Regions from separate parts of the Arthrobacter sp. NEB 688 genome, predicted to be linked through region 2. Evidence: predicted binding sites of a transcription regulator. Region 2 holds the regulator's gene; each other region holds the start of a gene.

Region 1 (2,195 bases), 610 kb from region 2:
CCAGCCACGACAGCTCCTCCCGGGAGGTCGCGTCGAGGTCGCCGTAGCGGACGATCTCGCCCGTGGTCGCGTCGACGAGGGTCTCGTCGTCGTCCCAGTCCACCCGGAACCTCGTCCCCGGCGTCGCATCGGGCGCAGGCCGGTCGGTGACCACCGGGACCCCGAGAGTCACCTGCGCGGACACCGTCACGTTGCGCAGAACCAGGTCGGTCAGGGCGTCCGCGCGGGACTGCGGCACGGACAGGGCGTCGTCGAACGCGCGATAGTCCCCGGCCAGCGCTTCGACCGCCGCCCACATCGCGCTCGACGTGGCCGTCGGCAGCGACGCGAACCAGTCCGTCAGGCCGTCCTCACCGGGACGGACCTCCACGCACCGCCCGCGCCTGCGCAGCGCCACGTGCGCCGCGACCTGCTCGGCCGCGACCCGGGTCGCCACCCGGCGGGCCTCGCCGGCAACGCGGGCCGGGTCCATCCGCGCCAGGCGGGGCGCGAGCTCGGCATCCACCCGCAGGCACGCCTCCACGTCCAGACCCGCGCACGCGTCGAGCACCTTCTGCACGGCCACGACCGCGACGGCCCCCTCGACCAGCAGGTCACGCACCCGGGGGAACCGTTCACCCACCGCAGCACCCAACGCGGCCTTACGACCGGCCAGCCCCTCGGTCAGCCCGGTCGCAAGGCTCATCCGGGTCGCCGCCATCGCGTCGACGAACCCGACTGGGTGCACCCGCTCCCACGAGCCCGAACGCACCGTCGTCTCCACCCGAGCACCCCACGCCCCCGCCACGACCGTCGCACCCTCGGCCGCGTTCACCAACCCCTGCAGCTCACCGGCGAGCGCGAACGCCTCGTCCGCCGACAGCCGGTGACCGCCCTCCACCAGCTCACGACCCAGCCGCGCGCACTCCTGGCGCAGCGCCGCGACGCGGCGGGAGAGGGTCTCGGTGTCCATGCCTCATCCTACCGAACACGCGTTCGACAGGCAAGGTCAACGTCGACCTGTAGACGACGAAAACAACTGTGCCGCAGGCGGATGAACGCGAACCGAACTCGCGCCGGCGGGACCCCGTCAGCCGGTGTTCTGCAGCCCGGCAGCGAGCCCGTTGACGGTGAGCAGCAGCGGGCGGTGCCACTCCGAGCCCTCACCCTCACCCGTCGCCCGTAGCTCGCCGAGCCCCCGCAGGAGGAGGTGGCTGAGCATGTCGACGAAGGGTCGCCGCAGCCCGACCGCGGTGTACAGGTGCGGCTTCCGCTCGAGCATCTCGGACTGGCCGAGCAGCTCGAGCACCATCCGCCGCGTCAGCGCGAGCTCGTCGAGCACCTGGGTCGCGAGCTCCGGCCGGCCACCGAGGGCGAGGAACGCGGCGGCGAGGTCGTCGTCGGTCTTCGCGAGGCTCATCTCGGCGACGTCGACGAGCGCCGCGAAGACCGGCCACTCGCGGTACGCCTGGCGGGCCTCGTGCAGGTCGCCCAGCGCGGCCAACCCGCTGCCGAGCCCGTACCACCCGGGCAGGTTGACGCGGGTCATCGACCACGCGAACACCCACGGGATGGCGCGCAGGTCGTCCAGGCTGCGGCCCGACTCCGAGCCGCTGCGGCGCGACGGCCGCGACCCGAGCCGGAGGTCGGCGAGCAGGTCGAGGGGGCTCGACATCGCGAAGAAGTCCGCGAACCCGGGCTGCTCGACCAGTGACCGGAAGGACGCCCGGCTGGCCTGCGCCACAGCCGAACCGACGGCGTCGAAACGCCCTGCCGCCTCGTCGCGAGCGGCCACGTGGTCGGGCGCGTCGGTCAGCAGCACCGCGGACGCCACCCGCTCGAGGTGCTGCTCGGCGATGCGCACGTCGGCGTACCGGGCGAAGATCACCTCGCCCTGCTCGGTCACCTTGAAGCGCCCGTCGACCGACCCGGTCGGCTGCGCGGCGATGGCCCGGTGCAGCGGGCCGCCGCCCCGACCGAGGGACCCGCCGCGGCCGTGGAAGAGCGTCAGCTCGACCCCGTGCCGCCGGGCCCACGCCACGAGCCCGACCTGCGCCCGGTGCAGCGCGAGGGTGGCGGCCGCCGGACCGACGTCCTTGGCCGAGTCGGAGTAGCCGAGCATCACCTCGACCTCCTTCTCCACCCCCTCGAGCCACGTCGCGGTCGACGGCAGCGCCACCCACTCCTCGAGGGTGTGGTCCGCGGCGTCGAGGTCG
Region 2 (2,195 bases):
GGCGGGAGGAGCTGCGCCGACGTGTCCGCATGCCCTGAAGTCTGTTGGTGCACAGCCCTGTCGCGCAGGGCAGGACGGCGCCGGCGGGCCGATGGGCCCGCGAGGTCCGACAGGTCGGCGGATGCTCCCTCCCCCGTTCGGCCGAGTGTGGCGCGGTTGACACCGACCGCCCGCAGGACCCACCCGCACGAGCGGGGCGGACAGCACGGAGGGCGTCGCCTTCCCTGCACGGGAGACGACGCCCTCCGGCGTCCGAGTCGGGTCGAGGGACTCGGGGATCGTGACGCGCCCGGGGGCGCGTGCGCGGGGCTCAGCCCGCGGGGATGACCAGCTGCTGGCCGGCGCGCACCTGGGCGGTGCTCAGGTCGTTGGCGAGCTGGATGGCGACGATGCCGTCGCTGATCGACATCGAGGGAAGCTCGGTGGCCGCGATCTCGGAGAGGGTCTGGCCACCGGTGACCGAGACGGTGTGCGCCGGCTCGGCCGCGCCGGCCCCGCCGAGACCCCGCAGGCCGAGGACGGTGGCGAGGGCGAGCGTCGCCATCACGAGCAGCACGAGGCGGCCGCGGCGCGTGATGCGCAGCGCGGGCTCGGCGACCGCGGCGGCGCGGCCGCCCTGGCCGGCGCCGTCGATGACGACCAGCCGCGGGCGGCGGGGAGCCACCGGGTGGGTGCTGCCGAGGTCGGTGGGGTGCCAGGCGATCGCGCTCATCATGTCCTCCATCCCGGCGGCCAGGGCCACCGTCGAACCGGTGTTCGATAGAACGTCTGTACGAGTTATAGCACGCGTGTTCGAGGCGGACAAGACACGCGTCGAACACCTGTTTGAGTTCGGGGCCGCCCGCTCGTAGGATGTCCGCATGCAGGTCAGACTGCACGGCACCACCGACAAGCCGTCTGACCTGCACAAACACCGGTCAGGACACCCCGTCGTACGGGGTGGCCTCAGCAAAGGGGTCGAGATGGCACGTCCGAGGAACGCCGACATCCACGAGATGCCCGACCGCGGCGACGGCGGGGACCTCACCCACCGCCAGCGCAAGATCCTCGAGGTCATCCGCAACGCCGTCGACCGGCACGGGTACCCGCCGAGCATGCGCGAGATCGGCGAGGCCGTCGGCCTCACCTCCCCCAGCTCGGTCGCCCACCAGCTCTCCGCGCTCGAGCGCAAGGGCTTCCTGCGGCGCGACCCCAACCGCCCGCGCGCCATCGAGGTCGTCTCCCCCGACCGCCAGGGCAGCGGCTACCGCCGGCCCGAGCAGGACGAGGGCGACGTGACCGGCATCGGCGACTCCCGCCCCGAGGCCTCCTACGTGCCGGTCCTCGGCCAGATCGCCGCCGGTGTCCCGATCACCGCCGAGGAGGTCGTCGAGGACGTCTTCCCGCTGCCCAAGCAGATCGTCGGCGAGGGCAGCCTGTTCCTCCTCAAGGTCGTCGGCGAGTCGATGGTCGACGCCGCCATCTGCGACGGCGACTGGGTCGTCGTGCGCCAGCAGCCGACCGCCGAGAACGGCGACATCGTCGCGGCGATGCTCGACAACGAGGCGACCGTCAAGACCTTCAAGCGGCGCGACGGCAAGGTCTGGCTCATGCCGCACAACCCGGCCTTCGAGCCGATCGACGGCGACCACGCGACGATCCTCGGCAAGGTCACCGCGGTCCTGCGCCGCGTCTGACCCCGCCCGGCGTCAGTCCTCGACCTCGGCGATGTGCACGACGGCGTCGCCGGAGTTGACCAGGGGCGCCTCGGTGCGCCCGACGACGATCCCGGAGCGGTCGGCGTGCACGAGGCGCACCCGCTTGCCGAGCGAGTCGAAGAGGCCGCCCAGGCGCGCGCCGCGCTCGACCCGCTCCCCCAGCCCGACCTCGAGGTGCAGCATCCCGGTGCCGCGGGCGCGGACCCACCCGCTGCGGAACGACACCGCCGACGGCGCCGGCGGGTCCTCGGCCACCGGGTCGGTCATCCCGAGCGCGGCGAGGACCCGGCGCACGCCGAGCACGCCGGCGTCGACCGCCCAGCGGTCCATCCGCCACGCCTCGCCCGCCTCGTAGAGCAGCACCGTCGCGCCCCGCTCGCGTGCGGCGTACCGCAGCGAGCCGTCGCGCAGCCGCGCGTTGAGCATCACGGGCGCCGCGAAGGCCTCGGCCAGGGCACGGGTGCGCGGGTCCTCGAGATCGGCCCGCACCTGCGGCAG
Region 3 (2,195 bases), 990 kb from region 2:
TGATGCCCAACCTCCGCGTCTCCGACCTCGCCGCCGCCGAGGGCTGGTGGTCGACTCTCGTCGGCCGAGGGCCCGACGAGCGCCCGATGGACGGGCTGCTCGAGTGGCGACTCGGTGCGGGTGCGGGGCTCCAGGTGTGGCGCGAGCCCGAGGCGGCCGGGCGCTCCGGCTGCACCATCTCGGTCACCGACCTCGACGCCGTCGCCGCGCGGTTGACGACGGCCGGTGTCGCGCACGAGGGTGTGGAGCAGGCGAGCAGCGTGCGCATCCTGCGGCTCGCCGACCCGGACGGCAACCGCGTCGTCCTCACCGACTGACGTGCGCCCGAGCGAGCAGGAGGACCCGGTGGCCGACACCGTCGACGAGTACCTGACCGGCTTCGAGGGCGAGGTCCGCGAGCGGCTCGACGCGATGCGCCGCACCGTGCGCGAGGCGGCGCCGGACGCGGTCGAGTCCATGGCCTACGGGATGCCCGCCTACAAGCTCGACAAGAAGCCGCTCGTCTACTTCGCCGGCTACGACCGGCACGTCGGCTTCTACGCGACCCCCAACGGGCACGAGGCCTTCGCCGACGAGTTCGCCCGCTACAAGCAGGGCAAGGGCTCCGTGCAGCTGCCGCTCGACGAGCCGCTGCCGCTCGACCTGGTCCGCCGGGTCGTGGAGTTCCGCGTCGCGAGCATCCGCGGCTGACGCCGTCCGCTCAGCGCACCCCGCGGACGCGGAACTGGATGCTGATCCGCGGGCCGACGGGGCGCGAGGTCTTGGGCACCGCGTGGTCCCAGGTGCGCTGGCAGGCCCCGCCCATCACGAGGAGGTCGCCGTGCCCGGCGGCGAAGCGGCGGGAGTGCCCGCCCTCGCGGGGGCGCAGCAGCAGGTCGCGCGGCGCGCCGACGGAGAGGATGGCGACCATCGTGTCCTGGTCGCGGCTGCGCCCGATGCGGTCGCCGTGCCAGGCGACGGAGTCGTGGCCGTCGCGGTAGAGGCAGAGGCCGGCGGTGACGAACGGCTCGCCGAGCTCGGCGGCGTAGTGGGCCGAGAGGGCGTCCCGGGCCTCCTCGAGCGCGAGGTGGGGGAGCGGGTCGCCCTCGCCGTAGAAGGACAGCAGGCGCGGGGTGTCGACGACGCTGTCGTACATCTGGCGACGCTCGGCGAACCACGGGACGTCGCGGCGCAGCGCCTCGTAGAGCTCGTCGGCACCCCCGACCCAGCCCGTGCGCTCGTCGACCCACGCGTCGTGGTCGAGCACCGTGCGCCGCACCGACCCGCCGAGCGGCCGGACCTCGATGCCGTCGGCGAGGTCGAGGAGGGAGCCCTGGAGCACTGCCATGGCGAGAGCGTAGCCGGGAATCGAACACCTGTCCACGACGCGCCCACGTTCGACGCCGCAGGTCGGGGCGGGTCCGCGGGCCCGGCACGGTGGTCGCCCGCTGCGAGAGTGACGGCATGAGCGAGGAGAACGCACAGGTCGTGGCCGTCGTCGGGGCCTCCGGGGTGCTCGGCGGGCTCGTCGCCCGCGGGCTGCAGGAGCGCGGCGCCACCGTCGTGGCCGTCGGTCGCGACGCCGGGCGGCTCGGCGAGGCCGTCCCCGGGGCGGCGCAGGTCGTCGGCGAGATCGGGGACGCCACGCTCGGCGACCGGCTCGTCGCGCACTGCCGGGACGAGCACGGTCGGCTCGACGGGGTCGTCAACGCCGCGGGGGTCGTCGCGTTCGGGTCGCTCGTCGACACCGACGACGCCGTCATCGAGGAGCTCTTCCTCACCGACGTCATCGGCCCGCTCTTCCTCGCGCGCCGGGTGCTGCCGGCGCTCGCGGAGACCAAGGGGTACCTCGCGAACCTCAGCGCCGTCGTCGCCGAGGCGCCGCTGCCCGGGATGGTCGCCTACGCCGCGGCGAAGGCCGCCCTGACCGCCGCGGACCGCGCGCTGGCCCGCGAGGCGCGCCGCACCGGGGTGCAGGTCATCGACCTGCGGCCGCCGCACACCGAGACCGGGCTCGCGACCCGGCCGCTCGCGGGCGCCACGCCGTCGCTGCCGCAGGGGCTGGCGCCGGAGCGCGTCGCCCAGGTCGTGCTCGACGCGATCGAGCGGCGCACGGCCGAGGTCGCGTCGGGCGACTTCGCCTGAGCGGCAGACCTACTCCTCCTCGTCGGTGGCCTTGCTGTCGTCCGCGGCGTCCTCGTCCTCGTCGTCGTCCC
Region 4 (2,195 bases), 1.6 Mb from region 2:
ACGACCCGCGGTGGGCAGGCCGGCGGCGGTGAGTGGTCGGGGTCGGGGAGGTCGCTCAGGGCGGGGTCGGCGCGATGGTCGGGCGGGTCGGTGCTGCGGACCCGTCCGGTGGGGTCGGTGACGGTGTAGGTCCCGTCCGGCGCGAGCAGTGTGCGCCATCCGGGTCGCTGCTTCGTGCGGTGGTGGCGGCGGCAGAGGCAGACGAGGTTGGCGGCGCTCGTCGGGCCGGCCGGCCACGGCACCACGTGGTCGAGGTCGCACCAGCGGGCGGCCACCGAGCAGCCGGGGAAGCGGCAGTGCCGGTCGCGCGCCCGGACGAGGCCGGCCAGGGCCGCCCCCGGGCGGTACGCGGGCGTGGCGAGGGCGTCGCCGTCGTCGACGAGGGCCCCGGTCAGCGGGTGGGCGTGGTGCTCGACCACCGTCGTGGTGACGGTGGACTGCTGCAGCACGAGGTCGGTCAGGGCCTTGGCACGCGCCCGGTCGATGCGCGCGCAGACGCCGTCCTCGAGGTAGCGCTGCGCGAGCGCGCCGACCGCGGCCCAGGCGCCGCACGCCTCCTCGCTGGGGAAGGTGCCGAGCCAGGTGTCGACACCGGGCTCGTCGACCCAGCGCCGCAGCCCCGATGCCTCGCGGGCCCGCCGGGCGCGCTGCCGGAGCAGGTCGGGGTCGATGGCCGCGAGCATCCGCCGTACCCGCCGACGCAGCCGCGACCCGTCCTCGCGGTCGAGCCACGGGTCGAGGGCGGCCACGACGGTCGCGCGGACCTCGGCCGGGCACTCCTCGAGCTCGCCGCTGACGACGTGTGCACGGTGGCCGTCGAGGCGGCCCTGCGTCATGGCGGTGTGCAGGCCGCCGAGACCGGTGCTCGTGGGCGTGCCCTCGGGGCCGTCCGCGGCCCGGCGCACGGCGTCCCGCACCCGCTGCTCGGCGGCGACGGCCGAGAGGCACAGGACGCCGGAGACGATCGCCGGTGCGTCGAGCGCCCGACGGACATCGCGGACGGTGCCGTCCTCGGCCCACTCCGGCTCGAGGGCCGCCAGCTCGACGACGACCTCGTCTTGGAGGGCCGTCGCCTCGTTGAGGAGGGACTGGAGGGCGCCCAGGGCCTCGACCCACTCGTCGCGGGTGCCGGTGCGGACCCCCGACGGACGCACGGGGGCGAGGGCATCGTGCGCCCGGCGCGTCGCGTCGAGCAGGTCCTGTGCCGTGCCGGTGGTGACCATGCGCTCCCCCTCCCCTCGTGCTGGCATCCTATCGAACACGCGATCGAACGACAAGGGTCCGAAGCATCTAAAGTGCTCTCGCGCAAAAGGATTCGTCCGCGAAGGAAACCGCCGGGTCAGGCGCCCGTCCACGCCTCCGGGAGGTGCCAGTCCGCCGACGGGTCCTCGCCGACCCGGCCGTCCACCGCCTCGCGGAGCAGGTCGGCGTGCCCGGTGTGCCGGCCGTACTCCTCGAGCAGGTCGAACAGCAGGCGCCGGATGCTCGCGTGCCGGCCCTCGCCGTCGGACGCGTGTGCCGCGCCGCCGAGCCCTCGCTCGGCGACGGCCTCGCGCACGCGCGCCCGGTTGCGCTCGACCGCGCCGTCGTAGAGGGCGTAGAGGTCCTCCGGCGGGTCGGACGCCGCGGACGTCATCTCCCAGTCGTCCTCGTCGTCCCAGCCGTTGTCGTCCCAGACGTCGGGCATCGGTGTGCCGGAGAGGCGTTGGGTCGAGTAGAAGTCCTCGACCGACGCGAGGTGCTTGAGCAGCGCGGCCAGGCTGAGGGTGGACGACGGGATGGTCGCGCGCAGCCCCTCAGCGTCGAGGCCGTCGACCTTGTAGCGGAACGTGGCGCGCATCCGGTCGAGGGACCCGAGCAGCTGCTCGGCCTCCGACCCGGCCAGCGGCGGCTCCCACGGCGGCGGGGTGGTGCTCACGCGAGGCGCTCCAGCATCCCGAGCGACCGCTGCACGACGAGCGCCGTGGCGTCGGCGTCGTACGCGGGCAGCGAGCTGTCGACGAACAGGTGGACCTCGCCCGGGTACACGAACAGCTCTGCGCCGGAACGTCCCTCGACGAATCCGCGCGCGGCATCGGCATCGCCCTCGGCGCCGAAGAAGGGGTCGTCGGCCATGCCGTGCACCTGCACGGGCAGCCCCTCGGGCCAGGCGCCGAAGTTCGAGGGGTCGGCGAAGGCCTCGTAGAGCAGCGCGC

Evidence for each region. Region 2 encodes LexA, which represses DNA repair genes until DNA is damaged. Its sites were predicted from a motif close to TCGAACANNTGTTCGA; they were not measured.
Region 1: HL663_RS13595 (HNH endonuclease signature motif containing protein) is a predicted target of LexA. The motif match lies at 964-979, and genes of this name have one in related genera.
Region 3: HL663_RS15375 (alpha-ketoglutarate-dependent dioxygenase AlkB) is a predicted target of LexA. The motif match lies at 1,348-1,363, and genes of this name have one in related genera.
Region 4: HL663_RS03320 (HNH endonuclease signature motif containing protein) is a predicted target of LexA. The motif match lies at 1,255-1,270, and genes of this name have one in related genera.

What each region holds. Positions count from the first base shown of each region.
Region 1 covers NZ_CP053707.1:2,887,963-2,890,157, reverse strand. The annotation lists gene HL663_RS13595 (HNH endonuclease signature motif containing protein) at 1-952, opposite strand, end outside; gene HL663_RS13590 (phosphoenolpyruvate carboxylase) at 1,070-2,195, opposite strand, start outside.
Region 2 covers NZ_CP053707.1:2,277,609-2,279,803, reverse strand. The annotation lists gene HL663_RS10775 (LysM peptidoglycan-binding domain-containing protein) at 311-742, opposite strand; gene lexA (transcriptional repressor LexA) at 963-1,676, shown strand; gene HL663_RS10765 (succinylglutamate desuccinylase/aspartoacylase family protein) at 1,689-2,195, opposite strand, start outside.
Region 3 covers NZ_CP053707.1:3,270,871-3,273,065, reverse strand. The annotation lists gene HL663_RS15385 (VOC family protein) at 1-317, shown strand, start outside; gene HL663_RS15380 (iron chaperone) at 346-690, shown strand; gene HL663_RS15375 (alpha-ketoglutarate-dependent dioxygenase AlkB) at 701-1,327, opposite strand; gene HL663_RS15370 (SDR family NAD(P)-dependent oxidoreductase) at 1,444-2,124, shown strand; gene HL663_RS15365 (hypothetical protein) at 2,134-2,195, opposite strand, start outside.
Region 4 covers NZ_CP053707.1:677,616-679,810, reverse strand. The annotation lists gene HL663_RS03320 (HNH endonuclease signature motif containing protein) at 1-1,223, opposite strand, end outside; gene HL663_RS03315 (mycothiol transferase) at 1,340-1,918, opposite strand; gene HL663_RS03310 (dienelactone hydrolase family protein) at 1,915-2,195, opposite strand, start outside.